One region of the Stenotrophomonas oleivorans genome, then DNA from elsewhere that is predicted to be linked to it. Evidence: riboswitches for the same ligand, from Rfam matches in the RefSeq annotation. Region 1 holds a riboswitch; the other holds the start of a gene.

The links. A riboswitch is a leader RNA that binds a small molecule or an ion and turns the genes downstream of it on or off. The one in region 1 is predicted to bind glycine.
Region 2: it holds a riboswitch for glycine, as region 1 does, so the genes downstream of both, MG068_RS18680 (trimeric intracellular cation channel family protein) here and gcvP (aminomethyl-transferring glycine dehydrogenase) in region 1, are expected to answer to the same signal.

What each region holds. Positions count from the first base shown of each region.
Region 1 covers NZ_CP031167.1:3,316,091-3,332,009, forward strand. The annotation lists gene MG068_RS15520 (M2 family metallopeptidase) at 202-2,166, shown strand; gene MG068_RS15525 (hypothetical protein) at 2,462-2,854, opposite strand; gene MG068_RS15530 (siderophore-interacting protein) at 2,938-3,834, opposite strand; gene MG068_RS15535 (multidrug effflux MFS transporter) at 3,976-5,202, opposite strand; glycine riboswitch at 5,502-5,604, shown strand; gene gcvP (aminomethyl-transferring glycine dehydrogenase) at 5,667-8,534, shown strand; gene MG068_RS15545 (VOC family protein) at 8,627-9,037, opposite strand; gene MG068_RS15550 (amino acid permease) at 9,141-10,508, opposite strand; gene MG068_RS15555 (AraC family transcriptional regulator) at 10,591-11,313, opposite strand; gene MG068_RS15560 (hypothetical protein) at 11,421-11,825, shown strand; gene MG068_RS15565 (hypothetical protein) at 11,903-12,700, shown strand; gene MG068_RS15570 (methyl-accepting chemotaxis protein) at 12,764-14,887, opposite strand; gene MG068_RS15575 (L,D-transpeptidase family protein) at 15,123-15,919, shown strand, end outside.
Region 2 covers NZ_CP031167.1:4,029,744-4,045,662, reverse strand. The annotation lists gene MG068_RS18690 (multidrug efflux RND transporter permease subunit) at 1-269, opposite strand, end outside; gene MG068_RS18685 (MdtA/MuxA family multidrug efflux RND transporter periplasmic adaptor subunit) at 266-1,432, opposite strand; gene MG068_RS18680 (trimeric intracellular cation channel family protein) at 1,718-2,335, opposite strand; glycine riboswitch at 2,420-2,523, opposite strand; glycine riboswitch at 2,537-2,626, opposite strand; gene MG068_RS18675 (GIY-YIG nuclease family protein) at 2,667-2,933, shown strand; gene MG068_RS18670 (hypothetical protein) at 3,028-3,420, shown strand; gene MG068_RS18665 (nuclear transport factor 2 family protein) at 3,489-3,920, shown strand; gene MG068_RS18660 (hypothetical protein) at 3,924-4,379, shown strand; gene MG068_RS18655 (NAD(P)/FAD-dependent oxidoreductase) at 4,471-5,751, opposite strand; gene MG068_RS18650 (NYN domain-containing protein) at 5,875-6,654, shown strand; gene MG068_RS18645 (glutathione S-transferase family protein) at 6,800-7,420, shown strand; gene MG068_RS18640 (primosomal protein N') at 7,615-9,792, opposite strand; gene MG068_RS18635 (hypothetical protein) at 10,205-11,209, shown strand; gene MG068_RS18630 (DUF3106 domain-containing protein) at 11,202-11,780, shown strand; gene MG068_RS18625 (MATE family efflux transporter) at 12,020-13,384, shown strand; gene sppA (signal peptide peptidase SppA) at 13,501-15,423, shown strand; gene MG068_RS18615 (hypothetical protein) at 15,497-15,709, opposite strand; gene MG068_RS18610 (SDR family oxidoreductase) at 15,821-15,919, shown strand, end outside.

The sequences.
Region 1 (15,919 bases):
TACAGGGACGTACTTGCGGCGTCCCCGCACTCCGACACCGCCCCGCCAAACCACGGAATACCCGCTTCTGACGTTGACGTTGCTTGAAGGCTTCGGCAGGTGCAGGGCGCAGCCCTGCCGAACCCAACCGACTTCCGCCACTTGCGGTGGCAGCGACGGCCCACTAGCCTTCGGCCGTCGTTCACCACCCAAGGACCTCCCGTGAAACACCGTCATCTCCTGCTGGCCTCGGCAATCGCCGCCGCCACGCTGGCCCTGGCCGCCTGCAAGAAGGAAGCTGCCCCAGGCACCGATACCGCCAGCAGCAGCGCCCCGGCCGGCGAAACCGCCGACCAGTTCGTGGCCCGCATCAATACCGAGTTCAAGGCCGCCTACCCGGAGATGACCTCGGCGCAGTGGCTGTCCTCCACGTACATCAACAGTGATTCGGAACGCATCGCGGCCAAGGCCAACGAGCGCTCGCTGACCCAGCTCAACAGCTGGATCGAACAGGCCGCCAAGTTCGACGGCAAGCCGATGAGCGAGGACAGCAAGCGCGCGATCCACCTGCTGAAGCTGATGTCCTCGATGCCGGCACCGCGTGACCCGGCCAAGCTGGCCGAGCTGACCCAGATCGCCACCCGCATGGAAGGCAGCTACGGTGCCGGCAAGTACTGCACCGATGCCAACGATCCCAACTCCTGCCGCCAGCTGGGCGAGCTGGAGCAGGTGCTGGCACGCAGCCGCGACTACGACAAGCAGCTCGACGCCTGGCAGGGCTGGCACAGCACCACCAGGAGCATGCGCGGCGACTACCAGAAGTTCGTCGGCCTGGTGAATGAAGGCGCCAAGGGCATGGGCTTCACCGATGCCGGCCAGATGTGGCGCAGCGGCTACGACATGCCGCCGGAGCAGATCGGCCCGGAAACCGATCGCCTGTGGGAGCAGGTCAAGCCGATGTACGAGCAGCTGCACTGCTATGCACGCGGCAAGCTGGACAAGACCTACGGCAAGGACAAGGCCGAAGTGGGCAACGGCCTGATCGCCGCGCACCTGCTCGGCAACATGTGGCAGCAGGACTGGTCGAACCTGTGGGACCAGCTGGAACCGTACCCGGGTGCCGGCAGCCTGGACATCACCGCGGCGCTGGAAAAGCAGTACCAGACCAACCTGAGCGCAGCGCTGGCCAAGGCCGGCAAGGACGCCAACGTAGCGGCGCAGTACAAGGCACAGCGCGAGGCCGAACTGCGTACCGCCAAGCAGATGACCGAGCGCGCACAGGACTTCTACGTGTCGCTGGGCATGCCGTCGCTGCCGCAGTCGTACTGGGAAAAGACCCAGTTCATCAAGCCCGACGATCGCGACGTGGTCTGCCACGCCAGCGCCTGGGACATGAACATGGAAGGCGACGTGCGCACCAAGATGTGCATCAAGCCGAACGAAGAGAACTTCACCACCATCTACCACGAGCTGGGCCACATCTATTACGACCTGGCCTACAACCCGCTTCCGCCGCTGTTCCAGGGCGGTGCCAACGATGGCTTCCATGAGGCGATCGGCGACACCATCGTGCTGGCGATGACGCCCAAGTACCTCAGCTCGATCGGCCTGGTCGATGCGCCGACCGAAAGCCGCGAGGCGGTCATCAACAACCAGATGCGCATGGCACTGTCGGGCGTGTCGTTCCTGCCGTTCGGGCTGATGATCGACCGCTGGCGCTGGGGCGTGTTCGACGGTTCGATCACCGCCGACAACTACAACAAGGCATGGTGGGACCTGAAGGCCAAGTACCAGGGCGTGGCACCGGCCAGCACCCGTGGCGAAGAATTCTTCGATCCGGGCGCGAAGTACCACGTGCCGGGCAACACCCCGTACACCCGCTACTTCCTGGCGCGCATCCTGCAGTTCCAGTTCTACAAGGGCCTGTGCGACGCGTCCGGCTACAAGGGCCCGCTGCATGAGTGCACCTTCTACGGCAACAAGGAAGCCGGCCAGAAGTACTGGGCGATGCTGAGCAAGGGTGCCAGCCAGCCGTGGCAGGCCACGCTGAAGGAGCTGACCGGTACCGACAAGCTCGATGCCGGCCCGATGATCGAGTACTTCACCCCGGTCAACGAGTGGCTGAAGCAGCAGAACGAAGGCCAGATGTGCGGCTGGCAGGCCAACGCGGCCCCGGCGGCGAATTGAGAAAAGGGGCGGGTCCGCGAGGATCCGCCCCTTTCCGGTAGTGCCGGCCGCTGGCCGGCAACTGCACGGTGGACATCTGTCTGGCAGCCGGCCAGCGGCCGGCTCTACCGAAACAGCAATCAAACGAAGGCCAGATGTGCGGCTGGCAGGCCAACGCGGCCCCGGCGGCGAAATGAGAAAAGGGGCGGGTCCGCGAGGATCCGCCCCTTTCCGGTAGTGCCGGCCGCTGGCCGGCAACCACGCGATGAAGACCCAACGGGCAGCCGGCCAGCGGCCGGCTCTACCGAAAAGCCTGTCAGCTGTTCTTCTTCGCCGCCATCGCCGCAGCCAGCTCGGCCTTGAATTCCTCGAAGGTCTGGCCCTTCTCCTTCGCTTCGGCCTGCGCGGCATCGCGCAGCGCATCGGAGTACATCAGGCGCACCGGCGTGCCGTTGCGCTCGTGCAGTTCACCGGCCTGCATGATCAGCGCCAGCACCTGCGCAGCGCTCTCGCTGTGGCCAGCGATGCGGCCGTCCATGCCCAGCACCCATTCGCCGTCACGGCGCACGACACCGGCCAGCAGGGTGCGCTGCGCATCGCGCAGCTCGGCATGCGGTTCCACCGGCGATGCCTGCGCGGCGGCCTTGTTGGCGGCCTGCTTTTCCTGGCGACGGCGCTGGTCGCGGCGGGTCTTGGAGCTGGTGGACATGGTGCGGTACCGCTGCGAAGGGGGGCGCAAGGATAGCGCACCCCGCCCGCAGCGCTGCTTCACGCGTGCTCGATCCAGCATGGTCAGTCCAGCACCTTGCCGTGCCGCCAGTAGCCCATGAAGGTGATCGCGCGACGGTCCAGCCCGCAGTCACGCACCAGATGGCGGCGGATCGCCATCACCGCCCCCGCCTCGCCCGCCACCCAGGCGTACAGCGGCCCGGCCACGCAGGTGTCGGCCTGCTCCCAGAGGATCTGCGTATCGACGTCGATCTCCTCCAGCGCATCGCCAGCAGGCACGCTCGAGGTCGCTGACAGCCGTTCCTGGACCGCCTGCAGCAGCGGCTGGCCATAGGCGGCCTGCCCACGCGGCAACCACACCAGCTCGGCGGTGCCCGGCGCTTTCAACGGCACCGCATCGCCGGCCTGGGCCACTTCCAGCAACGCCAGCGTGCGCGGCGGATCAGGCATGGCCGCCAGCTCTTCGAGGATGCCCGCCACCGCAGGTAACGCCGTTTCATCGGCCACCAGCAGTACCTGGCCGACACCGGCCGGTGGCTTCCACTCCCAGCCTTCGCTGCTCTCGGCACAGTCGGCGTCGGGGGCCAGCAGCACCACGCGATCGCCCGGCCGTGCATGCATGGCCCAGCGCGAAGCGGGTCCGGTCACCCCGTGGATGACGAAATCGACATCGACCTCGCCCTGCTCCGCACGCAGCTGGCGGATGGTGTAGGTGCGCATCGGCGGGCGCTGATCGTCCGGCAGCGCCCGATAGCGTGGGTACCAGTCGTCACCGCTGGGGACCTGCGGCACCTCCTGGCCGGGCAAGGGGAAGAACACCTTGATGCGCTGATCCGGGCCTTCGGTTTTCATCCGCGCCACGTCGGCACCGGTGAACACCATGCGGTCCAGGGAAGGGGAGAGAACGCGGCGCTCCTTCAGCGCCACCTCGAACAGGCGGTAGGTCTGCTGCGCAGCCATGGGGGAACCTCATGCAACGACATCGGATTGGCTGGCTGTCGTGCACCCGTGCACCGGCTGGCTGGAGTGCCCAGCCTAGTCCGGTGGTTTCCCGTCGCAAGCGCTGCCGGCGTCGCGGCCTGCCCTACCCCTGCACGCTGCTCAGTGACCCGTGCAGACTGCCTGCGCCGCACGTTCACGCTGGTGTTCCCAGTACCAGAACACGAAACCAGCACCGAAGAACGCAGCCTGGCCCAAGGCCAGGTGCAGCGGGCTGGCGCTCAGCAGCGGCGATACCACGCCGGCCACCACGGTGCTGATCATCAGCTGCACGAAGGCCTGCAGCGACGAGGCCAGGCCGCGCTGGTGCGGGTACATGTCCAGCACCGCCAGCGCCAGGATCGGGAAGATCAGCGCCATGCCCATGCCGCCCAGGAAGATCGGCAGCACCGCCCACGGCAGCACGAACTGCGGGGCCAGCGCCACGTAGCCGACGTTCAACAGCACCGACAGCGCGCACAGGCCGAAACCGATGGCGACCTGGCGGGTAGGCGTGGTGTGCCCGGCCATGCGCCCAGACAGGTACGAGCCGGTGGTCATGCCGCCGATGGTGGGGATGAACAGCCAGGCGAAGCCGCCCTCGCCCAGATGCAGGTGCTGCATCACGAACACCGGCGCCGAGGAGATGTACAGGAAGATGCCACCGAAGCCGATGCTGCCGGCCAGCGCCAGGCGCAGGAAGCGCGGGTTGAAGCCGATGCGCAGGTAATCACGCATCAACGTGCGCGGCGACAACGGCACGCGCGCTTCAACCGGATGGGTCTCCGGCAGGTAGCGCGCAGTGGCCGCCAGCAGGACCAGCCCGAACACCACCAGGAACCAGAAGATCAGCGGCCAGCCGGCGCCACTGAGCAGGATCCAGCCACCGATGATCGGTGCGATGGCCGGGGCGATGCCGAACAGCATCGACACCTGGCTCATCAGGCGCTGCGCGTCGTGGCCATGGTAGAGATCGCGGATCACCGCTCGGCCGACGATCATGCCGACACCTGCCGACAGGCCCTGCAGTGCGCGGAAGCCCAGCAGCGTGGTCAGGTCAGTGGACAGCGCACAGCCGACCGAGGCGCCGACGAACACCACCAGGCCGCCGAGGATCACCCGCTTGCGGCCCCAGGCATCGGACAGCGGGCCGTGCGCCAGGCTCATCAGGCCGTAGAACAGCAGGTACACGCTGATGGTCTGTTGCACCGCCACTTCGTCCACCGCCAAGCGCTGGGCCAGCTGCGGGAACGCCGGGAAGATGGTGTCGATCGAGAACGGACCGAACATGGCCAGACCGGCGAGCAGCAGGGCCATGCGGCGGGTGGAGGGAGCAACAGCGGCGGTCATGGGGAAGGCGTCCGGCAGGGCCATGCGCGGCACGCACGGCGGGCGCCGGTCCCCTTCTGCAGGGACGGCGCCAGATGAATTCGGGTATCCGCCCATCATAGGTGGGGATTGCGACCGATGCCATGCAGCTGTGCACAAAACGCACGGCCGGGCCATCGGCCATTCAGGCGCGGCGGCCATGCCTGGAGGCGGCCGGCGGGCTCGCAACGGGCTATAATCAGCGGGCAACACGGTGGGAGAAGCGGAACACCGCTGCCGAAGGCGCAACGCCCGTAATCGCTCAGGCCCGATACCACCCGTAACAGAACTCTGGAGAGACCGGTTCGATCCGGCGCCGAAGGGGCACGAAGCTGCGGTCCGCCGCGCTTTTAAACTCTCAGGCAAAAGGACAGAGGGGCGCCCCGCAGACCGCCGACCGGCGGCTTGTGCCCGTGCGTGTGCCCTTTCCTGACGGATCCTTCGCCATGTCCCAGAACACCCCTTCCCTGCGTGAGCTCGAGCACCACAATGCGTTCGTCGAGCGCCACATCGGCCCCAACGACGCCGAGATCGCGCAGATGCTCGATGTCGTCGGCCACGCGTCGCTGGATGGCATGACCGATGCCATCGTACCGGCCAAGATCAAGTCGCCGGTGCCGCTGGCGCTGCCGGAGTCGATGACCGAAGTGCAGGCACTGGCGAAGATCCGTGCGATCGCCGACAAGAACACCGTGCTGCGCAGCTTCATCGGCCAGGGCTACTACGGTACCCACACGCCGAACGTGATCCTGCGCAACATCCTGGAAAACCCGGCCTGGTACACCGCCTACACCCCGTACCAGGCGGAAATCTCGCAGGGCCGCATGGAAGCGCTGATCAACTTCCAGACCCTGTGCGCCGACCTCACCGGCATGGAAATCGCCAACGCCTCGCTGCTGGACGAAGCCACTGCCGCCGCCGAAGCGATGACCCTGGCCAAGCGTTCGGCCAAGTCGAAGTCGGACACCTTCTTCGTGCACGACGCCGTGCACCCGCAGACGCTGGAACTGCTGCGCACGCGTGCCGAACCGATGGGCATCGTGCTGCGCGTGGGCACCCCGGCCGAAGCGCTGGAAGCGGAAGCCTTCGGCCTGCTGCTGCAGTACCCGGACACCTTCGGCCAGGTCGGCGACTACAAGGCGCTGGTCGATGCCGTGCACGCACGCGGCGGCCTGGTGGCCGTGGCCACCGACCTGCTGGCCCTGACCCTGCTGGCCGCCCCGGGCGAATGGGGCGCGGACATCGTGGTCGGCAACAGCCAGCGTTTCGGCGTGCCGTTCGGCTTCGGTGGCCCGCACGCCGCCTTCATGGCGTGCCGTGACGCCTACAAGCGCTCGATGCCGGGCCGCCTGATCGGCGTCTCGATCGACGCGCAGGGCAACCCGGCCTACCGCCTGACCCTGCAGACCCGCGAGCAGCACATCCGCCGCGAGAAGGCCACCTCCAACATCTGTACTGCACAGGTGCTGCTGGCGGTGATGGCCTCGATGTACGCCGTCTACCACGGCCCGGAAGGCCTGACCCGCATTGCCCGCCGGACCCATCGCCTGGCCTCGATCCTGGCCGCAGCGCTGCGCAATGCAGGCGTGCAGGTCGGTGGCGACTTCTTCGACACCCTGCATGTCACCGGCGTGCACGCCGATGAGATCCACGCCAAGGCCCGCGCCGCCGGCTACAACCTGCGCGCGATCGACAGCGACTCGGTCGGCATCAGCCTGGACGAGACCACTACCCGCGCCGACATCGTCGCCGTGGCTGCCGTGTTCGGTGCCTCGCTGGACGTCGACGCACTGGATGCCAGCACTGCCGATGCGCTGCCGGCCGGCCTGCTGCGCCAGTCCGCGTTCCTGACCCACCCGGTGTTCAACACCCACCACAGCGAGCACGAGCTGCTGCGCTACCTGCGTTCGCTGGCCGACAAGGACCTGGCAATGGACCGCACGATGATCCCGCTGGGCTCGTGCACCATGAAGCTCAACGCCACCGCCGAGATGATCCCGGTGACCTGGCCGGAGTTCTCGCAGATCCACCCGCTGGTGCCGGCCGACCAGGCGCTGGGCTACAAGGAACTGATCGACACGCTGGAAGCGATGCTGGTGGAATGCACCGGCTACGACGCGGTCAGCCTGCAGCCGAACTCCGGCGCGCAGGGCGAGTACGCCGGCCTGCTGGCGATCCGCGCCTACCACCGCTCGCGCGGTGAGGAACATCGCGATATCTGCCTGATTCCGGACTCGGCGCACGGCACCAACCCGGCCTCGGCACAGATGTGCGGCATGAAGGTGGTGGTGACCAAGACCGATGCCAACGGCAACGTCGACGTCGAGGACATCCGCCTCAACGCCGAGAAGTACAGCGACCGCCTGGCCGCGATCATGATGACCTACCCGTCCACGCACGGCGTGTTCGAGGAGGAGGTGGTGGAGATCTGCGAGATCATCCACAAGCACGGCGGCCAGGTGTACACCGACGGTGCCAACATGAACGCCCTGGTCGGCGTGGCCAAGCCGGGCAAGTGGGGTTCGGATGTTTCGCACCTGAACCTGCACAAGACCTTCTGCATCCCGCACGGTGGTGGCGGCCCGGGCGTCGGCCCGTGCGCGGTCAAGGAGCACCTGGCCCCGTTCCTGCCGGGCAAGCTGGGTGACAACGGCCCGGTCGGCATGGTCAGCGCGGCCAGCTTCGGCAGCGCCTCGATCCTGCCGATCAGCTGGATGTACATCGCGATGATGGGCCGCGACGGCCTGCGCAAGGCCACCCAGGTCGCGCAGCTCAACGCCAACTACATCGCCAAGCGCCTGGCCCCGCACTTCAAGACCCTGTACACCGGCCGCAACGGCCTGGTGGCACACGAGTGCATCCTGGACGTGCGCCCGCTGGAGAAGACCAGCGGCATCGGCGCCGAGGACGTGGCCAAGCGCCTGATCGACTTCGGCTTCCACGCCCCGACCCTGAGCTTCCCGGTGGCGGGCACGCTGATGGTCGAGCCGACCGAGAGCGAATCGCTGCACGAGCTGGACCGCTTCATCGACGCGATGATCCAGATCCGCGAGGAAATCACCGCGATCGAAGACGGCCGCCTGGACCGCGAGGACAACCCGCTGAAGAACGCGCCGCATACCGCGACCGCGGTGACCGCCAGCGAGTGGACCCACGCCTACCCGCGCGAACTGGCTGCGTTCCCGCTGCCGAGCCTGAAGCTGCAGAAGTACTGGCCGCCGGTGGCGCGCGTCGACAACGTGTACGGCGACAAGAACGTGATGTGCGCCTGCATCCCGGTCGATGCCTACAAGGATGATGAAGTCGAGGCGTGATTCCTCGCTGCATCGGTAAACAGAACGGCCCGCGCAAGCGGGCCGTTTTCATAAGCGCGTGTGGACCAAGGTCCACACCCACAAACATCCGATCACGGATCCGGCATCTGCCCCAGGCTCAACTGCCACGAGACACCGAAGCGGTCCTGCACCCAGCCGTAGCGGTTGCTGAAATCGTAGTCACCCACCGGCATCAACCAATGGCCGCCCTCACCCAGCACGCGTGCGGCACGCTCGAACTGCTCGGCGCCGGAGCACTCCACGAACAGCGAGATCGACGGTGAGAAGGTGAAATCGTGCACGTCCAGGCTGTCGAAGCACAGGTAGTGGGTTCCACCGAGCAGGAAGATGGCCTGGCGGACCTGCCCGGGCACGCCGGCACCGGCGCCGTCCGGATGGCGCTGCATTGCCAGCAGGCGGAAATCGGCGAAGGCCTCGGCATACAGAGCCAGGGCCGCTTCGGCCTGGCCGGTGAACATCAGGAAGGGGCGGCTGCGCAGCATGCGGTACTCCTGGTCGACGGGCCGCGGACGGCCCACACGATCAGGATGGCACGGCGGATGTGCAGCCCCCGTGGTAGTGCCGGCCGCTGGCCGGCATCTTCAGTCACGCCTCGCGCATGCGCCGGGCGATGGCGCTGCTGGCGGCGATCGTGGCAGTCAGTGCCACCATCGACAGGAACTGCAGGCGGGTGTGCGACTCGCTCAGCAGCAGGCCGAAGATCAGTGCCAGGATCGCCAGCGCGCAGCAGGTCAGCCACGGGAAGCCGGCCATGCGGAACGGCAGGCGGGTACCCAGGCGATCCGCGCGGCGACGCAGCACCAGCTGCGACACCAGCGACAGCGTCCACACCAGCAGGCAGGTGGAACCGACGATGTTCAGCAGCACCGGCAGCACCCGGTCCGGGAACAGCAGCTCCATCACCGTGGCGGCGAAACCGAACAGCACGCTGGCCAGCACGGCGATCACCGGCACCTGGCGCGGATCGGTCCAGCCCAACACGGCCGGCGCTTCGCGGCGCTGCGCCAGCGAATACATCATGCGCGAGGCGCCGTAGAGGTTGGCATTGAGCGCCGACAGCAGCGCGATCACGGCGATCAGGGTGATGGCCGTACCCGCGCCCGGGATGCGGGCAATATCCAGCACCGCAGCGAACGGCGACTTCAGCGCCTCGCTGGTCCACGGCACCACGGCGATGATCACGCTCAGCGAGCCGATGTAGAACACCAGGATGCGCCAGGCCACGGTGCGGATGGCACGGGCAATGCTGCGCTCGGGATCTTCGGTTTCGGCCGCAGCGACGGCTACGATCTCGGTGCCGCCAAAGGCAAAAACGACAACCAGCAGCGCCGCGCCGATGCCGGCCAGCCCCTTCGGCGCGAAGCCGCCATGCTCGGTGAAGTTGCTCAAGCCCGGCGAGGTCACCTGCGGCAGCCAGCCCATCAGCAGCGCCACACCGATGGCGATGAAGGCCAGGATCGCCGCCACCTTGAGGATGGCGAACCAGAATTCGAACTCGCCGAAGTTCTTCACCCCGAGCAGATTGATCGCGGTGAAGAACAGCATGAAGGCCAGCGCCGCCATCGGTACCGGTATCGCCGGCCAGACCGTGGCAAGAAGCCCGGCCGCGCCGACGGCTTCGGCGGCGATCACGATCACCAGCTGCACCCACCACAGCCAGCCCACGGTGGCGCCGGCGGTAGCTCCCATGGCATCAGCGGCGTAGACCGAGAACGCGCCACTGGTCGGCTTGGCCGCCGCCATCTCGCCCAGTGCGTTCATCACGATGACCACCAGCGCACCAGCGACCAGATACGACACCAGAACCGCCGGGCCGGCCGCCTGTACACCCACGCCCGAGCCGAGGAACAGGCCGGCGCCGATGGCGCTGCCCAGACCCATCATGATCAGCTGGCGGGGCTTGAGCGAATGTCCGAGGCGGGACGGCGAAGCGGTCGGAATCGAGTTGGGCATCGGCGGGGCTGGCGGCGGGCTACAGGGGCGACACCTTACCCTGTCCCGTGCCCACGGGGATAGGCACAGCGCAGCAGGCGGCTCAGGCCAGCGCCGGCTCGCCGACGTTGCCACCAATACGGGCCCGGTAGGCGCGCGGCGAGAAACCGGTTTCAGCCTTGAACTTGCGGGTAAAGGCGCTCTGGTCGCTGAAACCGCAGGCCTGGCCGATGCAGGCGATGCTGTCGTCACCGTGCAGCAGGTGCATGGCCATCTGGATCCGCAGCCGGGTCAGCACCTGCTGCGGGGTCATCTGGAACACCTTGCGGAAGCTGCGCTCCAGCTTCGACAGCGAGAAGCCGGTGATGTCCAGCAGGGTCTGCATGCGCACGTTCTCGGCGTAGTGCGCATTGAGGTGGGCCAGGGCCAGCCGCAGCTGCTCGTATTGGGTGCCCAGGCTGTCCTTCTGGCCGAGGTCGCGGGATATGCCGATCAGGCCCTCGATGGCCCCATCGACCACCAGCGGGCGCTTGCAGGTCAGGCACCAGCCCGGTTCACGGTTGGCGAACAGGTGGAGCTCCATCAGGTTCTCGATCACCTCACCGGACAGCACGCGGGCGTCCTGGTCGACGTAGTCCGCACTGAGGCCGGTCGGGTAGATCTCGGCCGCGGTACGTCCGATCACGTCCTTGCGCGCGCGCAGACCCAGCCGCCGCAGCATGGTCTGGTTGACGTGGGTGTAACGCCCCTGAAGGTCCTTGATGAAGAACAGCACATCCGGGATGGCGTCGAACAGGGCTTCGATGTCGGCGGGCTCGACTCGCATGCCACAAGCATAGCCGAGGCCCCTTGCCGGTGCGATCACCCTTGCGGGACTTGCGCTTAACGCCGCTAGGCCCACCGTGGGGGCCAGCCCCCACCGGAGAACAGGCCATGCCCCGCGGTGACAAGTCCGCCTATACCGAAAAGCAGAAGCGCCAGGCCGAGCACATCGAAGAGAGCGAGCGCGAGCGCGGTGCCAGCGAAAGCACCGCAGAGCGCATCGCCTGGGCCACTGTGAACAAGCAGGACGGCGGCGGCAAGCGCAGTGGCAGTGGGCGCGAGGTGGCGAAGAAGGTCACCACCAGGAAGGTGGCTGCCAAGAAGACTGCTACGAAGAAGGCGCCGGCCCGCAAGACGGCCACGAAGAAGGCAACAAAGAAGACGGTGGCGAAGAAGGCCACCACCCCTGCATCGCGTAGTGCTGCCGCGAAGAAAGCGGCGAAGACCCGTGCGGCGAGGAAGACCGCGCGAAAGGTGGCGGCGAAGAAAGCGGCACGTACCCGCGCCAGCAGCTGAGCCCGTCAATCGGGATTGCAGCCCGCAGATCAGCCATACTTCTCCAAGCCGCTGGACGCGGCAAAGGGGAATCATCCATGAATGTCCAATGCTCCGCAGCTTTGGCAGCCCTGCTATCGATGGCACCCGCTGCGCATGCGATCACCGCCTCTGACCCACCCCACGAATCCCGTCAGGCTGCGACCGCGACTGCGGACGCCGATATTGCGCGGATCGAATCTCTCGGCCGGTCATTGTTTGAACATGATCTTGCCGCCGAACGCGCAACCGACGCACTCGTAGCGAAGGGAATGCGCAAGGATGACCGCGTTGCTGGATGGGTCACCGAACAACGCGACAACCGCTATGTCGTCAGTATCCTCGGAGGTGACAGTAGCGTGCTGTATCGGGTAGTCACCGACGACAAGGGAACGCTTGCCGGTCCTGTACAGACCCTGTCGCCACCCGAGCCACTATCGCCTTATGAGGCCGGCGCGGCAGCTGCGCGTGCACTGGCATTGAGCAGCAAGTTTCAAGCGTGCTCGAAGAACTACAACACGGTCGTGCTACCGAACGTGGACGGCACGGCAAATGCCTGGAGTGTCTACCTGCTTCCCGGCACATTCGATCCTGCAGCGGTGCCTCTGGGGGGAAGCCATCGCGTGGAAATCGCGGATGAAAAGATCACTTCCAGCCGGCCTTACACCCTCTCCTGCATCACGCTGCAGCGTCCACCGCGGAAGGGTGCCATGATGGTGACCCACCTACTCGATCCAACGCCGACCGAGGTCCACGTTTACTGGAGTCTCTGGGCACGCGCGCCACTGTTCGTGAGTACGGCCAAGGACGTGATCTGGAAGATTGAGAACGGACATATCAGCAAAGTCGTGGACTGACATCCGGTCACACCATGGACGCCCATGGTGTGACCGGCACCACAACGCTTACCGCGCAGCAGCTCAGGCTGCGCGACGCGGCACAACCGAAGCTGTGTCGCCTTCCACCTTGAACACCGACACCGACGTGGTCAGTGCATGCGCCTGTTCTTCCAGTGCGCGGCTGGCGGCGGTGGCTTCTTCCACCAGCGCAGCGTTCTGCTGGGTCACCTGGTCCATCTGCACCACCACCTGGTTGACCTGCTCGATACCGGCGGCCTGTTCCTTGCTTGCCGCTGCGATGTCGCTCATCAGCTGGGTGGTGCGCGAACTTGCCTGTGCCACGCGGGCGATCGCGGCTTCCGATTCAACGGTCACTGCCAGGCCGCTCTTCACCTTCGCAGCGGCGTCTTCGATCAGCTCCTTGATCTCCTTGGCGGCGACACCGGCACGCTGCGCGAGCGTGCGCACTTCGCTGGCAACCACGGCAAAACCACGCCCCTGCTCACCTGCACGCGCCGCTTCCACCGCAGCATTCAGCGCCAGGATGTTGGTCTGGAACGCAATGCCGTCGATCACCGTGGAGATCTCCGAGATGCGTGCCGATGACTGATCGATCTCGCCCATCACCGATGCCATCTGTGCCATTGCCTGCTCGGTCTCGCGCACTGCGGCACCGGCGGCATGCGCTTCGCTGTCGGCCTGACGGGCCAGCTCGGCATTCTGGCGCACGGTGGAGGTCAGCTCCTCCATCGATGCTGCGGCCTCTTCCAGGTTGGCGGCCTGCTGCTCGGTGCGGCGCGACAGGTCGTTGTTGCCGGCGGCCAGTTCCTGCGCTGCGTTGTTGATGCTGTCGGCGGCCACCTGGATGCCCCGCACGATGCCGGTCAGCTGTGCGGTGGTGGTGTTGGCGTCGTCGCGCATGCGCGCGAACACACCGTCGTACTCGCCCTCCATGCGTGCGGTCAGGTCGCCGTGCGAGATTGCACGCAGGACGTCGGAGACGTCGGCGATGCTGGCCTGCGAACTGGCCATCATGCCGTTGAGGTGCTCGACCATCGCCTTGAACTGGTACTGGAACGCTGCGGCATCGCCACGCATGCTGAAATCACCGGCGCGTGCGGCGCGGGCCAGTTCATCGATCTGCGCGTTGATCGCCATCAGGCTCTGCTTCACTGCCGCCAGGGTGCGGGTTAGCGTTCCCTTCTCGCCCGGGTAATCCGGCAGGTCACGGCTGAGGTCGCCGATGGCGTAGCGCTGCATCACTTCAGCCATCAGCAGTTCCACCTGCACGTGCGATTCGACTAGGCTGTTGGTGGCCTGCACCATGCGGCCGAAGTCGCCGGGGAACGCCGTGACGTCCATGCGATAGCGGATCGCGCCGGCCTCATGCTGTTCGGCCATCTGCAGCTGTGCGCCGATCGCCGCCTGCACACTCTGCCGCACACTGGCCATCGCTTCGCCCAGCTGGGTCAGTTCATCGCGGCCACCAAGACGAAACTCCTGGTCCAACTGTCCCTTGGACAGGCGTTCGGCCAGGTTCACGGCGCGGGCCAGCGGGCCGGTCAGGCTGCGGCCGATCATCACCGAGGCACCGATGCCCACCAGCAGCGCGACACCGCCCAGCACCAGCAGCTGCAGCAGACTGCGCTCACCCAGACGAATCGCCTCGGCGGCGGCATCACGGCTTTCCTTCTCTTCGAAGTCCACGCCATCGGACAGCGCCTTGTTCCAGCCATTGGCCGCTTCCTGCACCGGCCCCAGGGTCAGCGCCACGGCGCCCGGGTAGTCGCCCTGCTCCATCAGTTCGCTGGTCTGCTTGTTGAGCGGGCGCGCAATGGCACGCTTGGCGGCGATGGTTTCGGCAATGGCCTTGCCGTCGGCGTCGCTGGGCAGCGCCTGGTAGGCGGTCCAGCTGGCCTCGTAGCGCTTCACCAGATCGGCGATGCGCTGCTCGTCGTGGCCGCGGTCTTCGCCCTGGCGGATCAGCATCTCGCGGCGCACCACCATCATCTGGTTGTTGGCATCGAGCATCTGCGACAGCAGGCGCACCTTGGCCACGCTGACATCGACCACCTGCTGCATCGCGCGCTTCTGCACGACACTGGCGGTGGCGCCGGTGGCCACCACGGCGGCAACCAGCAGCAGCAACAGGCCAAAGCCCAGCCCAAGACGCCAGGCAACCCTGACGTTCCTCAAGTAGTTCATGGGGGTATCCAAAACGGGGGGATGCGCCCTTATCGGCGGCCCGGCAGGCAATCTTGATCGCCGTCCGTCGACGGCGTCGGCCACCGTTCACCTTGGTGAGCCCCCTGCGCAGCAGCACCTGCGCGCTGGACACGGCTGCAATACCCATGGCTGCTCATGCGGGCATCAGATCCCTTTCACGGTGGCTCGGCGGCTGCTGCGGGCAAGGTGGTGGCGTGACCTGCTGGAGATCCCAATGCCCTTGCCCGTGTCCCGATCCACCCTGCTCGCTCTCTCGCTGCTGGCGTCGCCAGCCTTCGCGCAGGCGCCGCCGCCCCACTTGCCCGCACCCATTGCCGAAACGGCCGGACCGGATACCGCACCCCACTCCGCCCTGCACGCCCAGGTGCTGCTGGATCGCGCGAATTTCTCCCCTGGCCAGATCGATGGCGAAATGGGCAGCAACCAGCGACGCGCGGTGTCGGGTTTCCAGGCAGCGCATGGGCTGGACGTAACGGGCGAACTGGACGACACCACCTGGAAGGCCCTGCAGGCCGATACCGTTGGGCCGCTGGCCAGCTACACGCTGACTGCTGAGGATGTTGCCGGTCCGTTCCAGGCCACACCGAAAGGGCCCGCCGCCCAGGCCAAGCTCACATCGCTGGGCTACGGCAGTGTGGAAGAAGCCCTCGGCGAGCGCTTCCATGCCTCCCCTGAGCTGATGAAGGCGCTCAATCCCGGCGTGGACCTGACCAAGGCCGGCAGCCGCATCCAGGTACCCAACATCGCACTGGCCGCATTGCCGAAGGCGGCGAAGATCGTGGTCGACAAATCCGACTCCACGCTGCAGCTGCTGGATGCGCAGGGCAAGGTGATCGCACAGGTGCCGGTGTCGTCGGGCAGCCAGCACGACCCGTTACCGATCGGCGAATGGAAGATCCTGGGCGTTTACCGCGACCCGCCGTTCCACTACAACCCGAAACTGTTCTGGGATGCCCGCAAGGGCGAAAAGAAGGCCACCCTGCCACCGGGTCCGAACAATCCGGTCGGGCG
Region 2 (15,919 bases), 710 kb from region 1:
ACCGAGGCGCCACCGGAACTGGTCGACGACAGTTGTTTCAGGCCGGGAATCTGGCCGAGCTGGCGCTCCAGCGGTGCGGTGATGGTGCGTGTGGTCAGTTCGGGGCTGGCCCCCGGATACAGCGTGGTGATCTGGATGATCGGGTAATCGACCTGCGGCAGCGCCGCCACCGGCAGCAGGCGATAGGCCAGCACGCCGGACAGCAGCAGCGCCACCATCAGGAGAGTCGTTGCGACCGGGCGCAGGATGAACGGGCGCGAGAGGTTCATGCGCCGGCCTTGGTCGCGGCCTCCTCGGTGATGATCTCCACCGCCGTGCCATCTTCCAGCCCGTCGATGCCTTCGATCACCACCTTGTCCCCTGCGGCCAGCCCGGAGCGCACGGCCACGCGTCCATCATCGGCTGGACCGAGCACCACGGTGCGGCGTTGTGCCTTGCTGTCCTTGTCGACGATATGCACGTAGTTGCCCTGGCTGCCGAACTGCACGGCGGCATCGGGAATCAGCAGCGCGGGCTGCTCGCCCAGCTGCAGGCGGACGTTGACGAACTGGTTGGGGAACAGCGCCAGATCGTGGTTGTCGAAGTGCGCACGCAGTTTCAACGTGCCGGTGGTGGTATCGATGCGGTTGTCGACGCTGGACAGCGAGCCGCGGGCCAGCTGCCGGCGTTCTTCGCGGTCCCAGGTTTCCACCGCCAGTGCCGGTTGCGCCTGCACGGCATCGAGCAGCGCAGGCAGCTCGGGTTCGGGCACGGTGAACAGCACGCTGATCGGCGCGGTCTGCGCCAGCGTCACCAGGCCTTCGGCATCGCTGGCGCGCACCAGGTTGCCCACGTCCAACCGGCGCAGCCCGACGCGGCCACTGACCGGCGCGGTGATGCGGGTGTACTGCAGCTGCAGGCGCGCTTCATCAACAGACGCCTGATCGCTGAGGCGGCGGCCCTGCAGCTGGCGCACCTTGCTCTGCTGGTCGCTCAGTTCCTGCCCGGACACGTAGTTCTGCTTCTGCAGTTCGCGGTAGCGCTGCAGCTGGCGCTCGGCGTTTTCCAGCTCGGCCAGATTCTGCTGCTGGGTACCCTGCGCCTGTGCCAGCTTCACTTCATACGGGCGCGGGTCGATCTGCGCCAGCAGATCGCCGGCCTTCACCTGCTGGCCTTCCTGGAAATGCAGCCGTAGCAGTTCGCCATCCACGCGGCTGCGTACCACCACGCTGTGCAGCGGGGTGACCGTACCGACCGCCTTCAGGCGCAGCACCAGCGGCTCGGCGCTGGCGCGTGCCACGCGTACCGGCACCGTCTTGCCCGGCGCATCGTCGCTGCTGCCGGCGCCATTCCGGGGCCACAGCCACCACGCCAGAACGGCGACGAGGGCGATGGCCAGCACCGCCCACAACAGGCGGGCACGACGGAAGCGGGAATTTTCGGCGACAGACATGGGGCATCCTGCGCCCTGCGCGCGCAGGGACATGCGGGCCCGTCGGCGCGTTCACGGCACCACGGGCAGCGGGGAGGGAGTTGTCTGGCGGGGCCGCGGGCGCGGCGTGGCTGGATGCCGTCGCGGCAGCGACGGGGTGACAATGGTAGCCAATCACCCCGGCCAATGCCGCATGACCATGGTCATGCAACGCATTCGGTAGTGCCGGCCGCTGGCCGGCAACCTGCCGGAATCTGCGGGCGCGTGCCGTGTTGCCGGCCAGCGGCCGGCACTATCGTCAAACAATCAATGCACTTCGTCGTGATAGACGAACTTCGGCATTTCCCAGCGGTAGTGGATCGCCAGCAGGCGCAGCGCGAAGCCGCCGCCGAGGCAGCACAGGATCGCGGTGGCGTCGGCCACGCCCCAGTGCAGCAGCAACAGGTAGGCCGCGCCGGTCAGCAGCGCGATGATCGCGTACAGCTCCTTCTGGAAGATCAGCGGCACCTCGTTGCAGAGAATGTCGCGCAGCACGCCGCCGAACGCGCCGGTCAGCATGCCGGCGATCAGCACGATCGGCATGGCATGGCCGGCCTCGCGCGCGATCGAGCAGCCGATCAGGGTGAAGGCGATCAGGCCCAGGCCATCGAGCACCAGGAAGGTGCGGCGGAAGTGGTGCATCCAGCGCGCCACCCAGGTGGCGATCAGCGCCGCGCACACGGTGAAGCCCAGGTACTCGGGATGCTTCACCCAGCCCAGCGGGTAGTGGCCGAGCAGGATGTCGCGCAGCGAACCGCCCCCGAGGGCGGTGACGCAGGCGATCATGACCACCCCGAACAGGTCCATGCGGCGACGGCCGGCGGACAGCGCGCCGGTCATGGCTTCGGCGGAAATGGCGATCAGGTAGATGATGGACAGCAGCATGGGACAGGCTCCGGGCGCGGTGGGGCCGGCCATGCGCGACTACCGCCACTGCCTGCGCAATGACGGGATGACGATGACCGGTGCCGCTCCCGCTGTCCTTTTGCCTGAGAGTTCAGCGGCGTTGGCCGCGTGCCCCTTCGGCGGATCGTCCCGGGCGTGCCCGGTGACCTCTCTCCAGCTCGGCGAGTCGAATGCATGGTTGGTGGGATTCCAGCCCACCGGCCTGAGCGATCATGGGAGCCTGCGCCTTCGGCGGGCGCCAGCGCGGCGCCTCTCTCCTGCATTCGGGCGCCAGTATATCCGCTGCAGTGCAGCACGGCATAATCCGGGCATGGCCCCGTCCCTCCGCCCGTGGTTCCTGTACCTGCTCGAATGCCGCGATGGCAGCTACTACGCCGGCATCAGCACCGATGTGGAGGCGCGTTTCGCCGCCCACCAGGCCGGCAAGGGCGCGCGCTACACCCGGGCACGGCCGCCACTGCGCGTGCTGGCCGTGCGCGAGTACCCGGACCGGGCCGCCGCCTCGCGGGCCGAGTGGCAGCTCAAGCAGCAGCCGCGCGAACGCAAGCTGGCCTGGCTGCAGGCGCCGGTCCTGTAGATCCACGCCATGCGTGGATGGTGTGCTGGGCCATGCCATCATCGCCACATCCATCGACACAGGAAGCGGTCCGATGAAATCCTGCTGGATGCTGATGTTGACGTTCTGTATCACCCTGTCGGCCTGCGCCCAGACTCCGCCACCGCTGCAGCACGGGCAGATCGGCAGCGCCGCCGAACTGGCCGCACAGCGCGGCCCGGACACGCCCGAGCCCATCCACCTGCGCCGCGACCAGGTGCCGCCCGATCTGGTCGACCTGATCCCGCTGGCCGAAAAATGGGGCATCGGCGATGACCTGCTGCGCGATGAGATGCAGGAACATGCCACCGACGCGGAAAAGCGCGCGATAGCTGATGCGCTGAAGCATCGGCATGCGCGCATCTCCGCCTGGCTCGACAGTTTCCCGCAGGGCCAGCCGATGACCGACGAAGCGGCCGCGTTCCTGTACATGCAGCTGAGCGTCGACGAAATGGGCCTGATGCAGTAGATCCACGCCATGCGTGGATGCGGCTTGCCCATGCCATGATCGCCCCGCGCCCAGAGCTGGAGACCCGGATGTCCACGATTGCCCTGCTGTTCGCTCTTTCCGCAGCAACGAGCCCTGCCGCCGACCCGGCCACCATCGCGGCCATCGAAGCCACCTGCCACGATTACGTCGACGGCCAGCTGGAGGCCGACCCGCAGCGCGTCGCCCGCTCCCTGCACCCGGACCTGGCCAAGCGCGCGGTGCTCGGCGATACACCCGACGAACGCCTGGGCCTGCGCCGCATGTCGAAGGAAGAGCTGGTCGCGTTGACGAAGCAGGGCGCGCTGAAGACCCCGAAGGATCAATGGGACCGCCGCTGCACGGTGCTGGACGTGACCGGCAACGCCGCCTCGGTGCGGCTGGAAACCCCGTGGTTCGTCGACTACTTCCACATGGGCCGCTTCGACCAGCGCTGGGTCATCGTCAACGCACTGTGGTACGCGAAACCAAAGGCGCAGTGAGCGATGGGTGCGGCGGGGAAAGCGTGGCTGTCAGTCATCGTGGTGGTCGCCGGCATCGCACTGCTGCCTGGCCTGTTGTACCTGCTCGGACTGGCGCTGGTGGAAGGCCGGCCGAAGCCGGCGGACCGCGTGCCCAGTGGTGTGGCTGCGTGCAGTAGTGAACCACGGGCGGGATACCAGCCGATGAACCCCTGGCGCTTCGCCGCGCAGTTCTTCGACAAGGACGTGATGCAGAAGAAGGTGCCTGAAGTGGAGCGGGAGGCTTACTGGATTGCCCGACGCCACCTGTGGCGGCAGCCTCGGCACTGCATGCCGCGCTGGCATCTGAGCAGCACCGCATTGACGATCTGGATCACCCGGCATTGGAGTGCCGCACAGATTGCCGACACCGCGAGGAAGGAGGATTTCTGCCGCACCTGGTCGAAACGGCGGGTGCCAGGTGGCCCGATGAACCGGTAGATCCACGCCATGCGTGGATGGTGTTGACGGGGTCAGAGCCCTTTCCTGCGGAAAGGGATCCGACCGCGCAGCAGCCGGCCAGCGGCCGGCACTACCGTCGGGGTCGCCGGTCTTCCTGATCATCACCGAAGATGATGCGCGCGCTGCGCTGGTAGCTCCAGTACGCCACGGCCCAGTTCAGCAGCACCACGATGCGGTTGCGGAAGCCGATCAGGAAGAACACGTGTGCGGCCAGCCAGAACCACCAGGCGAGGACGCCCGAGAGTTGCAGCCGGCCCAGGTGCACGATCGCGGCCATGCGGCCGATGGTGGCGAGGTTGCCGAAGTCGGCGTACTTGAACGGCCCCGGTGCGGCCTTGCCATGCAGACGCGCGCGGATCACCTCGGCCACGTACTTGCCCATCTGCTTGGCGGCGGGCGCGACGCCGGGCACCGGCTTGCCATTGGCCTGGTTCAGTGCGGCCAGGTCACCGGCCACGAACAGCTCGGGGTGCCCAGGCAGGGTGAGGTCGGGTTGCACCTGCACGCGTCCAGCGCGGTCCAGTGGCACCTCCAGCGTGCGCGCCAGCGGTGAAGCGGCCACGCCGGCGGCCCACACCACGGTGCGGGCCGGTACGAACTGATCGCCGAGCTTGAAACCCTGGCTGTCGATGTCGCTCACCGGGGTACCGGTCAGCACCTCCACACCCAGTTTTTCCAGTTGCCGCCTTGCCTTCAGCGAAAGCACTTCCGGGAACGAAGACAACACGCGCGGGCCGGCTTCGACCAGCCGCACCTTGGCGCTGGCCGGATCGATATGGCGGAACTCGTTGCGCAGCGTATGCCGCGCGATTTCGGCCAAGGTACCGGCCAGTTCAACACCGGTGGGGCCGCCGCCGACCACGGCAAAGCTCAACCACGCCGCTTTCTTCGCCGGGTCCGGCTCGGCCTCGGCGCGCTCGAACGCCAGCAGCAGCTTGCGGCGCAGTGCGATGGCATCGTCCAGCGTCTTCAGCCCGGGCGCATCATCGGCCCATTGGTCGTTGCCGAAGTAGGCGTGGGTGGCGCCGGTAGCCAGCAGCAGGCTGTCGTAGTCCAGCGTGCTGCCATCGGCCATGCGGATCTGCCGGGCCTGCTTGTCGATGGTCACCACTTCGCCCAGGCGGACTTCCACATTGCGCTGGTGGCCGAGGATGTGGCGCAGCGGCGCGGCGATGTCCGGCGCGGACAGGCCGGCGGTGGCCACCTGGTACAGCAGTGGCTGGAACAGATGGTGGTTGCGGCGGTCGACCAGGGTGATGCGTATGCGCTCGCGGGCCAGGGCACGGGTGGCCCAGAGACCGGCAAAACCGCCGCCGACAACAACCAGGTGGGGAACGCGCTCGCGACTCATCGACTCACTCCAGTGGGGGCATTGGGGGAAGCGCCTGGCATCTTCGCACGATGGCGCCCTGTCACGTCAGCGCCCGCGTGGATCGGCGATACTCGGGTTCAGGCAACCGCCCGCGAGGAGTCCATGAGCGAACCGGAAAAGCGCATCGCCCTGTTGATCGACGCCGACAACGCGCCGGCCTCGAAGATCGACGAGGTCCTGGCCGAAGTCGCCCGCTACGGCGTGGCCAACGTGCGCCGCGCCTATGGCAACTGGAAGAGCCCGCGGTTGAAGGGTTGGGAGGCCGTGCTGCACGAATATGCGATCCGCCCGATCCAGCAGTTCGCCTACAGCAAAGGCAAGAACGCGTCGGACATGGCGATGGTGATCGATGCCATGGACCTGCTGTACGCGCGCAATCTGGATGGCTTCGCCATCGTGTCCAGCGATGCCGACTTCACCCCGATGGTGATGCGCCTGCTGACCGATGGCGTGAAGGTCTATGGCTTCGGCGAGAAGAAAACGCCGGAACCGTTCGTCAATGCGTGTTCGAAGTTCACCTATCTGGAAGCGCTGGGCCAGACCCATGCCAGCGTGCAGGATACCGAACAGTCATCGAACGAACAGGCACCGAACGAGCCAGTGGCCAACGACGATGCGCGTCCACGCAAGAGCGGCGCGGAAATGCGCAGCGATACGCGGCTGGTGAAGATGCTGCGCCGTGCGGTGTCCTCGGCCGAGGGCGAGGATGGCTGGTCGCACCTTGGCCCGGTCGGCAGCCAGATCGGCAACCAGGCCTCGTTCGATCCGCGCAACTACGGTTACGGCAAGCTCAGTGACCTGCTGGCAGCGATCGGCCTGTTCGAGCTGAAGAAGGACGGCAAGTCCTCCTACGTGCGCGCGCTGCCGAAGAAAAACCGGTAGTGCCGGCCGCTGGCCGGAAAGGAACCGGTAGTGCCGGCCGCTGGCCGGCAAGCCCCAGATGCCAGATCCCGCATCCGCCACCCACACACCCACTCCGATCAGGCGTATCGTTGCCGCTCGCATTGCCAGCAAGGAAAAAACCCGCATGTTGAAGATCTGGGGCCGCCGCAATTCCAGCAACGTCCGCAAGGTGCTGTGGTGCGCCGAGGAAATCGGCCTGCCGTATGAGTCCATCGAAGTCGGTGGCAGCCACGGCGGCACGCAGACGCCGGAGTACCTGGCGATGAATCCCAACAGCCTGGTGCCGGTGATCGAAGACCATGGCCTGCCGCTGTGGGAATCGAATACCATCGTGCGCTATCTGAGTGCGCGCTACGCGCTGGGCACGCTGTACGCCGAAGACCCGATGGAACGCGCCCAGGCCGAGAAGTGGATGGACTGGAGCACCTCGCGCATGGCGCCGCTGTACACCGACCTGATCTGGGGCATCATGCGCACCGCCCCAGCTGACCGCGACGAAGCGCGCATCAATGCCGCCATCGTGCGTGCCGGTGACTACCTGGCGATGGCCGATGCCACGTTGGCCAGACAGCCGTGGCTGTCGGGCGAGACGTTCGCGATGGGTGACATCCCGCTGGGCTCGCTGATCTATGCCTGGTTCGAACTGCCCATCCAGCGCCCGGAACTGCCGCACCTGGCCGACTGGTACGCCCGCCTGCGCGAACGCCCGGCCTACCAGCGCGGCGTGATGTCGCCGCTGACCTGAGGGGTAGCGCCGGGCCATGCCCGGCGAGCGTGGTATGCGGAGGACCGCCGGGCATGGCCCGGCGCTAGCGTTCGTCTGCCTCAATACAGTTCCGTCGGGTCCATACGGACCGACGGTAGAGTCGAGCTTGCTCGACTGTGTCTGGCGCACGGCAGTCGAGCAAGCTCGACTCTACGCAGCATTGGGCAGCGCCCTCAATACAGATCCGTCGGATCCACATCCAGCGACCAGCGCACCTTGCGTGCCTCCGGCAGCGCATACAGCTGCGGCACCAGCTGGGCCAGCACGCCATGCAGCGGTGGCCGCTGCAGCGCGGACAGCAGCAGCTGCGTGCGCTGGTAGCCGGCACGCCGCGGCATCGGCGCCGGCATCGGCCCGTAGGCCTCGACCACATTCTGTTCCCCCAGCAGTTGCCGCGCCGCCAGCAGGAACGCATTGGCATGCTCGACCTGCTGTGCCTCGGCGCGCATCAGTGCCAGATGCGCGAACGGCGGGAATCCGGCGGCCTGGCGCTGGTTCAACTCGGCCTGCGCGAACGGGTGGTAGCCACCGCTCACCAGGGTTTCCAGCAGCGGATGCCCGGGGTGATGGGTCTGCAGCCAGACCTCACCAGGATCACGCGCGCGTCCCGCACGGCCGGCCACTTGGATCAACTGCTGCGCCAGTTTCTCGCTGGCGCGGAAGTCCGCGGAGAACAAACCTTCGTCGATGCCCACCACCACCACCAATGTCAGCTTCGGCAGGTCGTGGCCCTTGGCCAGGATCTGCGTGCCGACCAGGATGCCGGGTTGGTCGCCCAGCCTCGCCAGCTGCTGTTCCAGTGCGTCGCGTCGTGAGGTGGTGCCGCGGTCGATGCGCACCACCGGAAAATCGGCGAAGGCGGCGGTGAGGTGCTCTTCCAGGCGTTCGGTACCGATGCCCTGTGGCTGCAGCGCCAGGCTGCCGCAGGCCGGGCATGCCAGCGGCGCCGGTTGCCGCGCACCGCAGTGGTGGCATTGCAGGCGACGGCCGCCACCATGCACGGTCATCGGCGCATCGCAGCGCTGGCACGGCGCGGTCCATCCGCAGTCGTGGCACAGCAGCACCGGTGCGTAGCCACGGCGGTTCTTGAACACCAGCACCTGCTGGCCACGCTGCAGGTGCTCGCCGATGCCGGCCAGAACATCGGCCGAGAGGCCATCGTGCAATGGCCGTTTGCGCACATCAAGGATGCGCACGCGCGGTGGTCGTGCATCGCCGGCACGCTGCTTCAGGCGCAGGTGGGCGTAGCGCCCGGCATAGGCGTTGTGCAGTGTTTCCAGCGAGGGCGTGGCACTGCCGAGCAGCACGGGAATGCCGAGCGCCTTGGCGCGCACCAGGGCGAAATCGCGCGCGTGGTAGCGGATGCCGTCCTGCTGCTTGTAGCTGCCGTCATGTTCCTCGTCGATGATCAGCAGACCGGCCTGCGGCAGCGGCGTGAACACTGCCGAGCGGGTGCCGACAATGACCCGTGCTTCACCACGTGAGGCGGCTGCCCAGACGCGGGCGCGCTCGTTGTCGTTCAAGCCCGAATGCAGCGCATGCACGGCGATGCCGAGGCGGCCGCGGAAGCGTGCCAGGGTCTGCGGAGTCAGGCCGATTTCCGGCACCAGCACCAGCGCCTGCCTGCCCTGTGCCAGGCAATGGATGATCGCCTGCAGGTAGACCTCGGTCTTGCCGCTGCCGGTCACGCCATCCAGCAGGAAAGGCTGGAAGCCGTCGGCGGCGTTGATCGCAGTCACGGCCGCGGCCTGGTCCGGGTTGAGCGTGGGCCCGGGCAGCGGCTGCGCATGCTGCGGTGCCACCGTCATCGCCACGCGCTCGGCCAGTGCACGCTTGGCCAGACTGCGTGCGGCGGTGCGCCAGTCCTCCATGCGTTCGCCCAGTACGTCTTCATCCACCACGGCCTCGGCCAGCAGTTCGGCCAGCTGCCGCGGGCGGCTGCCGGCGCGCAGCTTCCCGCGCTGGGCATGGCCTTCGGGTGTCAGTTGCCAGCCCCAGTGATGGGTGTCGGGCAGGGCCTCGCCGTGGCGCAGCGGGCCGGGCAGGGCGGTGCTGAGTACTTCGCCCAACGGCGCGTGGGTGTAGCGCGCCAGCCACTGCAGGCTCTGCCACAGCTCACCCTGCAGCAGCGGCTGCGGGTCGCACCAAGCCAACGCCTGGCGGAGTCCCTGGCCGTCGTCGGTCTGGCCGTGTCCCACCACCACACCGACCAGCTCACGGTTGCCGAACGGCACCTTCAGGCGGCAGCCGACCGCAACCGTGGGGGCCACGCCCTCCGGCGACAGGTAGTCGAACAGGCGGGGCAGGGGGACGGGCAGGGCGACCTGCAGGGTCGGAATCGGTGAAAGCATCGGGCCAGTGTACCGGGCCATGCGCGCGCGAATGGCGGAGTGGGCGGCGGCGGGGCCGGGTCCGTTGAATCATAAATGTCACCTAAATATCGGTGTCCATTGGAGATTCAGTCTTATCCACATGTTCTGTGGATAACGCTGTGCGTTACCGGTCGGCGGGCGCGCAGGAGGCCGATGGCGACGGCCTCACGCTCGGGTTGGTCAAAAAATCGCCATACTTTAAAATCCATAAGAATCAATTACTTAAGTGTGAAACAATGCTGAAACAGAGTGAATTCAGCTGGATGCCACAGTTTCCTGCGCAGGCAGCGTGGTGCTGTGCACAACCTGCAGCACGAAGTGCCTGTGGGCGCAAGTCCTACGGGCGCCGATGGCCTGCCGCTATCATGCGGGCAGACCTTTGGAGTGATCGATGACGGCTGTGCCCGCCCCTGTTTCCTCGACCGCGGCCGGCGCGCTGTCGGCGTTCCTGCGAGGTGTTGAACGCCGCGCCCTGGTGGTGGCTGAACTGCAGTGCGGCGATGCTGCCCGGGCCGAACAGACCCTGGTGGCGGTGATGCGCGCGTTTGCGGCGGTCGCCAGTGACCTGCCGATGGCGCAGTGGCCAACCCGCTTCTGGACCCTGCTGGGCCAGCGCCAGGCGCTGCGTGAGCCGGTGGGCGGCCAGTGGGAGCCGCCGCTTGCCGCCTTGGGCCAGATGGGACCGTTGCCGCGCCTGGCGCTGTTGCTGCGGGTGGGCGGCAGCCTGGATGAAGGTATCGCCACGCGCGTGCTCGACCAGGACGAAGCCGGCTACCAGCAGCTGCTGGCCGATGCCTGCCCGCGTGACGCGCACGGCCAGCCCGACGCCTCGGCCTGGCGCCAGCTGGCCGAACAGGTGCAGCTGCGCATCCGCGATCTGCCCGTCAAACGCCTGCAGCAGCTGCAACAGCCGGCCGCACCGACGAACAGCAGTGAAGCGCCGACCTCCAGCTGGCGCACCCCGCAGCGCGACGAGCGGGCTGCAGCCACTGGCAAGCGCCGCCGCGCCAATGCCAAGCCGCGCTGGCGCGGTCCGTTGATCCTGCTGATAACCGTGGTGGTACTGCTGGCCGCCGCGCTGGGCTGGCGCCATTGGCAGGGACATTCGTTCGGCAGCGACGCACCGCTGCCGGAAGGCGTGGTTGGTGAGGCGGGTCCCGTCACGGTGGAAGCACTGCCGCCGAGCAAGGTCAATGCCACGCCGGACGCGACCCCTGCGCAGGCGACGGACGACGCCACGATGCTGGCCGACCGCGACTATCCGCTGGTGGCCGATGCCGATCTGTATGCATGGACCGCCGCGGGCGGCCCGCTGCCGGTGGACGAGTCGCAATCCAAGCCGAGCCGGCCGGAGCCGGCCAGCGCCACGCTGGAAACCGCTGCTGCCGATGAATAAGACCGTATTCGCCAGCCTGCTGCTGGCCCTGCCGTTGTCGCTGTCCGCCGCGCCGCAGACTTTGAACGTGCCGCTGCCGCCGCCAGTGCCGGGCAGTTCACCGGCGGCCCCGGCCAGCACAGGTACGACGCCCGCTACGTTCGCCCAGCTCGATGCCCAGCAGCAGCGCCAGCGCCGCGCCGACTACGCCGCATGGCGGGCATTGCCGGAGGGCGAGCGTGAGCGGATCCGTCAGGCCGCTGCGCGATTCAATGCGTTGCCGGCCGACCAGCAGCAGCGCCTGCGGCAGCAGTTCCAGGCGCAGGACCAGGCCTTCCGCGAAGGCTGGCGGCTGGGCCCGCAGGTGGGCCTGGAGTTCCCCAAGCTGCACGGCCTGTTCGGCTTCGTGCCGCCGGAACAGCGCGAGGCCGCGCTGGCCGTGCTGCGCCAGCTCAGCCCGGCGCAGCTGGCCCAACTGACCCTGGTGGCACAGCGCACGCCACCGCAGGAGCGCGACAAGGTCCGCGGCGCGTTCCTCGCGGTGCCGCCGGCCGAGCGCGATACCTGGCTCAAGCGCCAGGCCGGGCAGTAGAAAGAAAAGGGGACGGAGGGGATTAAGTCGTGTTCGGCACAGTCGGGCTTGAAACGACTTAATCCCCTCCGTCCCCTTTTTCTGTTCGTAACGTGATCGCAACGCGTGATGCCGGGGCCTGCCGGAACCCAGCATTCACGCCATGTCATGGGAATGCGCGCGCTGCACGCGTAAGATGGCGGCCCGCAACCCGGTGCCTGTGGCCTTCGCGCGCAACCGTAGTTCGCGTCAAGCACCTTATGTCTACTGCAACCTCCACGCCGCGCTTCAGCAAGGAAGTCGGCGCTACCGGTCTGCTCGCCCTGCCGCTTGTGCTCGGGCATGTGTCCACCGGTCTGATCTCCTTCGTCGACAATGTCATTGCCGGCCACCACGCCACGGCGACCCTGGCCGCGGTGACCATCGGCACCGCCCTGCTGTGGCTGCCGATGCTGATCCCGATCGGCACCCTGATCTCACTCACCGCCTCGGTGTCGCAGCTGCATGGCGCTGGCCGCGAGCGCGAGATCGGCCCGCTGTTCCGCCAGGCACTGTGGCTGGCGCTGGGCCTGGGCCTGATCATGTTCACCTTCCTCACCGTGGTGCCGCCGCTGCTGCCTGCGTTCGGCATCGCGCCGGACATCGTGCCGGGGGCCACCGCGTTCCTGCATGCGGTGCGCTGGGGCGGACCTGCGCTGACCCTGTACTTCTGCATGCGCTATCTCAGCGAGGGCATGCACTGGACGCTGCCGACCATGCTGCTCGGCTTCGGTGGCCTGCTGGTGCTGGCACCGATGGGCTACGTGCTGGCCAACGGCAAGCTCGGCTTCCCGGAAATGGGCGCCGAGGGCCTGGGCATCGCTTCGGCGGTGATGATGTGGCTGCAGGCGATCGCCTTCGCCACCTACCTGTGGTTCACCAAGCGCTTTGCCCACCTGCAGCTGTTCTCGCACTTCGAAGGACCGCGCTGGAAGGCGATCTGGGACCTGCTGCGCACCGGCCTGCCGATCGGCATCACCGTGCTGATGGAGGGCGGCCTGTTCATCGTCACCGCGCTGCTGATCGGCCGCCTTGGTGCCAATGAAGCGGCCGCGCACCAGATTGCGATCAACGTCGCCCAGCTGTGCTTCATGATCCCGATGGGCGTGGCCGAGGCCACCACCGTGCGCGTCGGGCATGCGGTCGGCCGTGGCGATGGCTTCGGCGTGCGGCGCGCGGCCTGGGCCGGCTACGCGATCATCATGGGTACGCAGACGTTGTCGGCAGCGGTGCTGCTGTTCGGCCATGACGCCATCGTCGGTGTCTACACCAACGACCTGGCGGTGGCCGGCCTGGCCTCCACCCTGCTGCTGTACGCGGCCACCTTCCAGTTCCCGGATGGCATCCAGGTGCTGTCGGCCGGCGCGCTGCGCGGGCTGAAGGACACCCGCGTGCCGATGTTCATCGCCATGTTCGCGTACTGGGGCCTGGGCATGCCGCTCGGCGCCGGGCTCGGCCTGGGCCTGGGCATGGGCCCGCAGGGCATGTGGATCGGCCTGATCGTCGGCCTGACCGCCGCCGCCATCCTGATGGGCTGGCGCCTGCGTCGCAGCAGCCTGCGCATCGGCCAGTCGGCACTGTCCTGATCCGCCCCGCCCGCCGCGATGACCCGTGGCGGGCGATCCCCTGACTTGTGTCCGATGCCGCATCACACGGCACCGGCTATGCTGGCACCACGGCAAGAAGCCATCCGGAGCGTTCCATGAATCAACCCGTGCCCCCGCTGCCCCCGGCGCGTCGCAACCCCGTCGCCAGTTTCTTCATCGGGCTGTGGGACGTCATGAACTTCACCCGCCGGTTGATCCTCAACCTGGTGTTCTTCGGCCTGCTGTTCCTGCTGCTGGTGATGTTCGTCATCGCCGCCGGCATGGGCGCCGGTGCCAGCAAATCGCTGCAGGACCGCACGACCCTGGTGATCGCGCCGGAAGGCCGCCTGGTCGAGCAGTTCAGCGCTGACCCGGTCAGCCGCGCGCTGGCCAAGGCGGTGGGCGACAACGGTGCCGAAGAGATCCAGCTGCGCGACCTGCTGCGGGTGATCGAGTCGGCCAAGGAAGACAAGAAGATCGAGCGCGTGGTGCTGGAGCTGGACAAGCTGCAGCCGTCGGGCTTCGCTTCGCTGCGTGAAGTGGCCGCGGCACTGCAGGACCTGCGTGCGTCCGGCAAGCAGCTGGTGGCCTACAGCGAGAGCATGGGCCAGTCGCAGTACCTGCTGGCCGCACAGGCCGACGAGGTCTACCTGGACCCGATGGGGTCGGTGGTGCTCGAGGGCCTGGGCCGCTATCGCCAGTACTTCCGCACCGGCCTGCAGGACAAGCTGGGTGTGGACGTGCACCTGTTCAAGGTGGGCGAGTACAAGTCCGCCGCCGAACCCTACGTGCTCGACGCCGCTTCGCCGGCCTCCAAGGAAGCCGACCTGTTCTGGATGAACGACGTGTGGCAGCGCTACCTGGGCGACATCGCCAAGGCCCGCCGCCTGGATCCGGCACAGCTGGCTGCCGGCATCGACACGCTGCCGGAAGGCATCGCCGCTGCCGGTGGCGACCTGGCCAAGTTCGCCCTGCAGCAGAAGCTGGTGACGTCGCTGAAGACCCGCGAGGAATTCGAGGATCTGATGATCGAGCGCGGCGTGGCTGACGACGATGCCGACGGTGGTTTCCGCAACATCGACTTCGGCTCCTACCTGGGCCAGCTCGATGCGCGCCGCAACCCGGTCGACAGCCGTCCGCAGGTGGCGGTGGTGGTGGCCGCCGGCGAGATCAGCGGTGGCGACCTGCCGGCCGGCCGCATCGGTGGCGAATCGACCTCGGCGCTGCTGCGTGCCGCGCGTGACGACGAGAACGTGAAGGCCGTGGTGCTGCGCGTGGATTCGCCGGGTGGTGAAGTGTTCGCCTCCGAGCAGATCCGCCGCGAAGTGGTGGCCCTGCAGGCCGCCGGCAAGCCGGTGGTGGTGTCGATGGGCGACCTGGCCGCCTCCGGTGGCTACTGGATCAGCATGAATGCCGATCGCATCTATGCCGATCCGTCGACCATCACCGGTTCGATCGGCATCTTCGGCATGGTGCCGAACTTCAGCCGCGCGCTGGACAAGATCGGCGTGCACACCGACGGTGTCGGCACCACCCGTTTCGCCGGTGCGTTCGATGTCACCCGCCCGATGGATCCGGCCGTGGGCCAGGTCATCCAGTCGGTGATCAACAAGGGTTACGCCGACTTCACCGGCCGCGTCGCCGACGCCCGCAAGAAGCCGGTCGAGGCCGTCGACGAAGTGGCCCGTGGACGCGTGTGGAGCGGTGCGCAGGCCAAGGAACGTGGCCTGGTCGATGCCTTCGGTGGCCTGAAGGATGCGGTGGCCGATGCCGCCAGCCGCGCCAAGCTGGGCAAGGCTGATGCCTACCGCGTGCGTTACATCGAGAAGGCGGCAACGCCGTTCGCGCAGTTCGTCAGCGGTTTCGCCGGCAGCCGTGCAGGTGCCTGGATGCTGTCCGACTCGGGCATGGCGCGGATGGTGCTGTCGCGCACGATGCCCGAAGTGGATACGCAGCTGCGCTTTGTCGAGAACGCGGCCCGCGAGAAGGGCAACGGCACGCCGGTGAAGGCGCTGGCGTACTGCTTCTGCGGGTTCTGATCGGAAGCCATCCACGCACGGCGTGGATCTACTGGAAGCGCCCGGCCTCGGCCGGGCGTTTTCGTCTGCGGGGTTACTGCGTCGCGTCGGCCTCGGCCTTGCGCTCACGCGCGGCGGCATCGTCCACGGTCTTCTGTACGCCCTTGGCGCGGTTCAGCGGTTCGTTGATTGCGCGCGACATCGCCCGGGGCACCGGTGGCTTTTCCGGGTTCGGCGCCGGTGGGCGCTGGCAGCCCGCCAGCAGCGCGGTGGTCAGCAGGGACGTGGACAGGATCAGGATGCGCATGGCGGCACTCCGTGATGGGCGTGCGGGCAGTGTCGCATCCTCGGCAGGGGGCGGCCGTGAGCGCGTATCCTTGCCGCATCGAAACACAGCGGGCGCGGCCCGGGAGAACACATGACCCAGCAACGGTGGCGCCTGGACGGCCAGACCGCCCTGATCACCGGCGCCAGCGCCGGCATCGGCCTGGCCATCGCGCATGAACTGGCTGGCTTC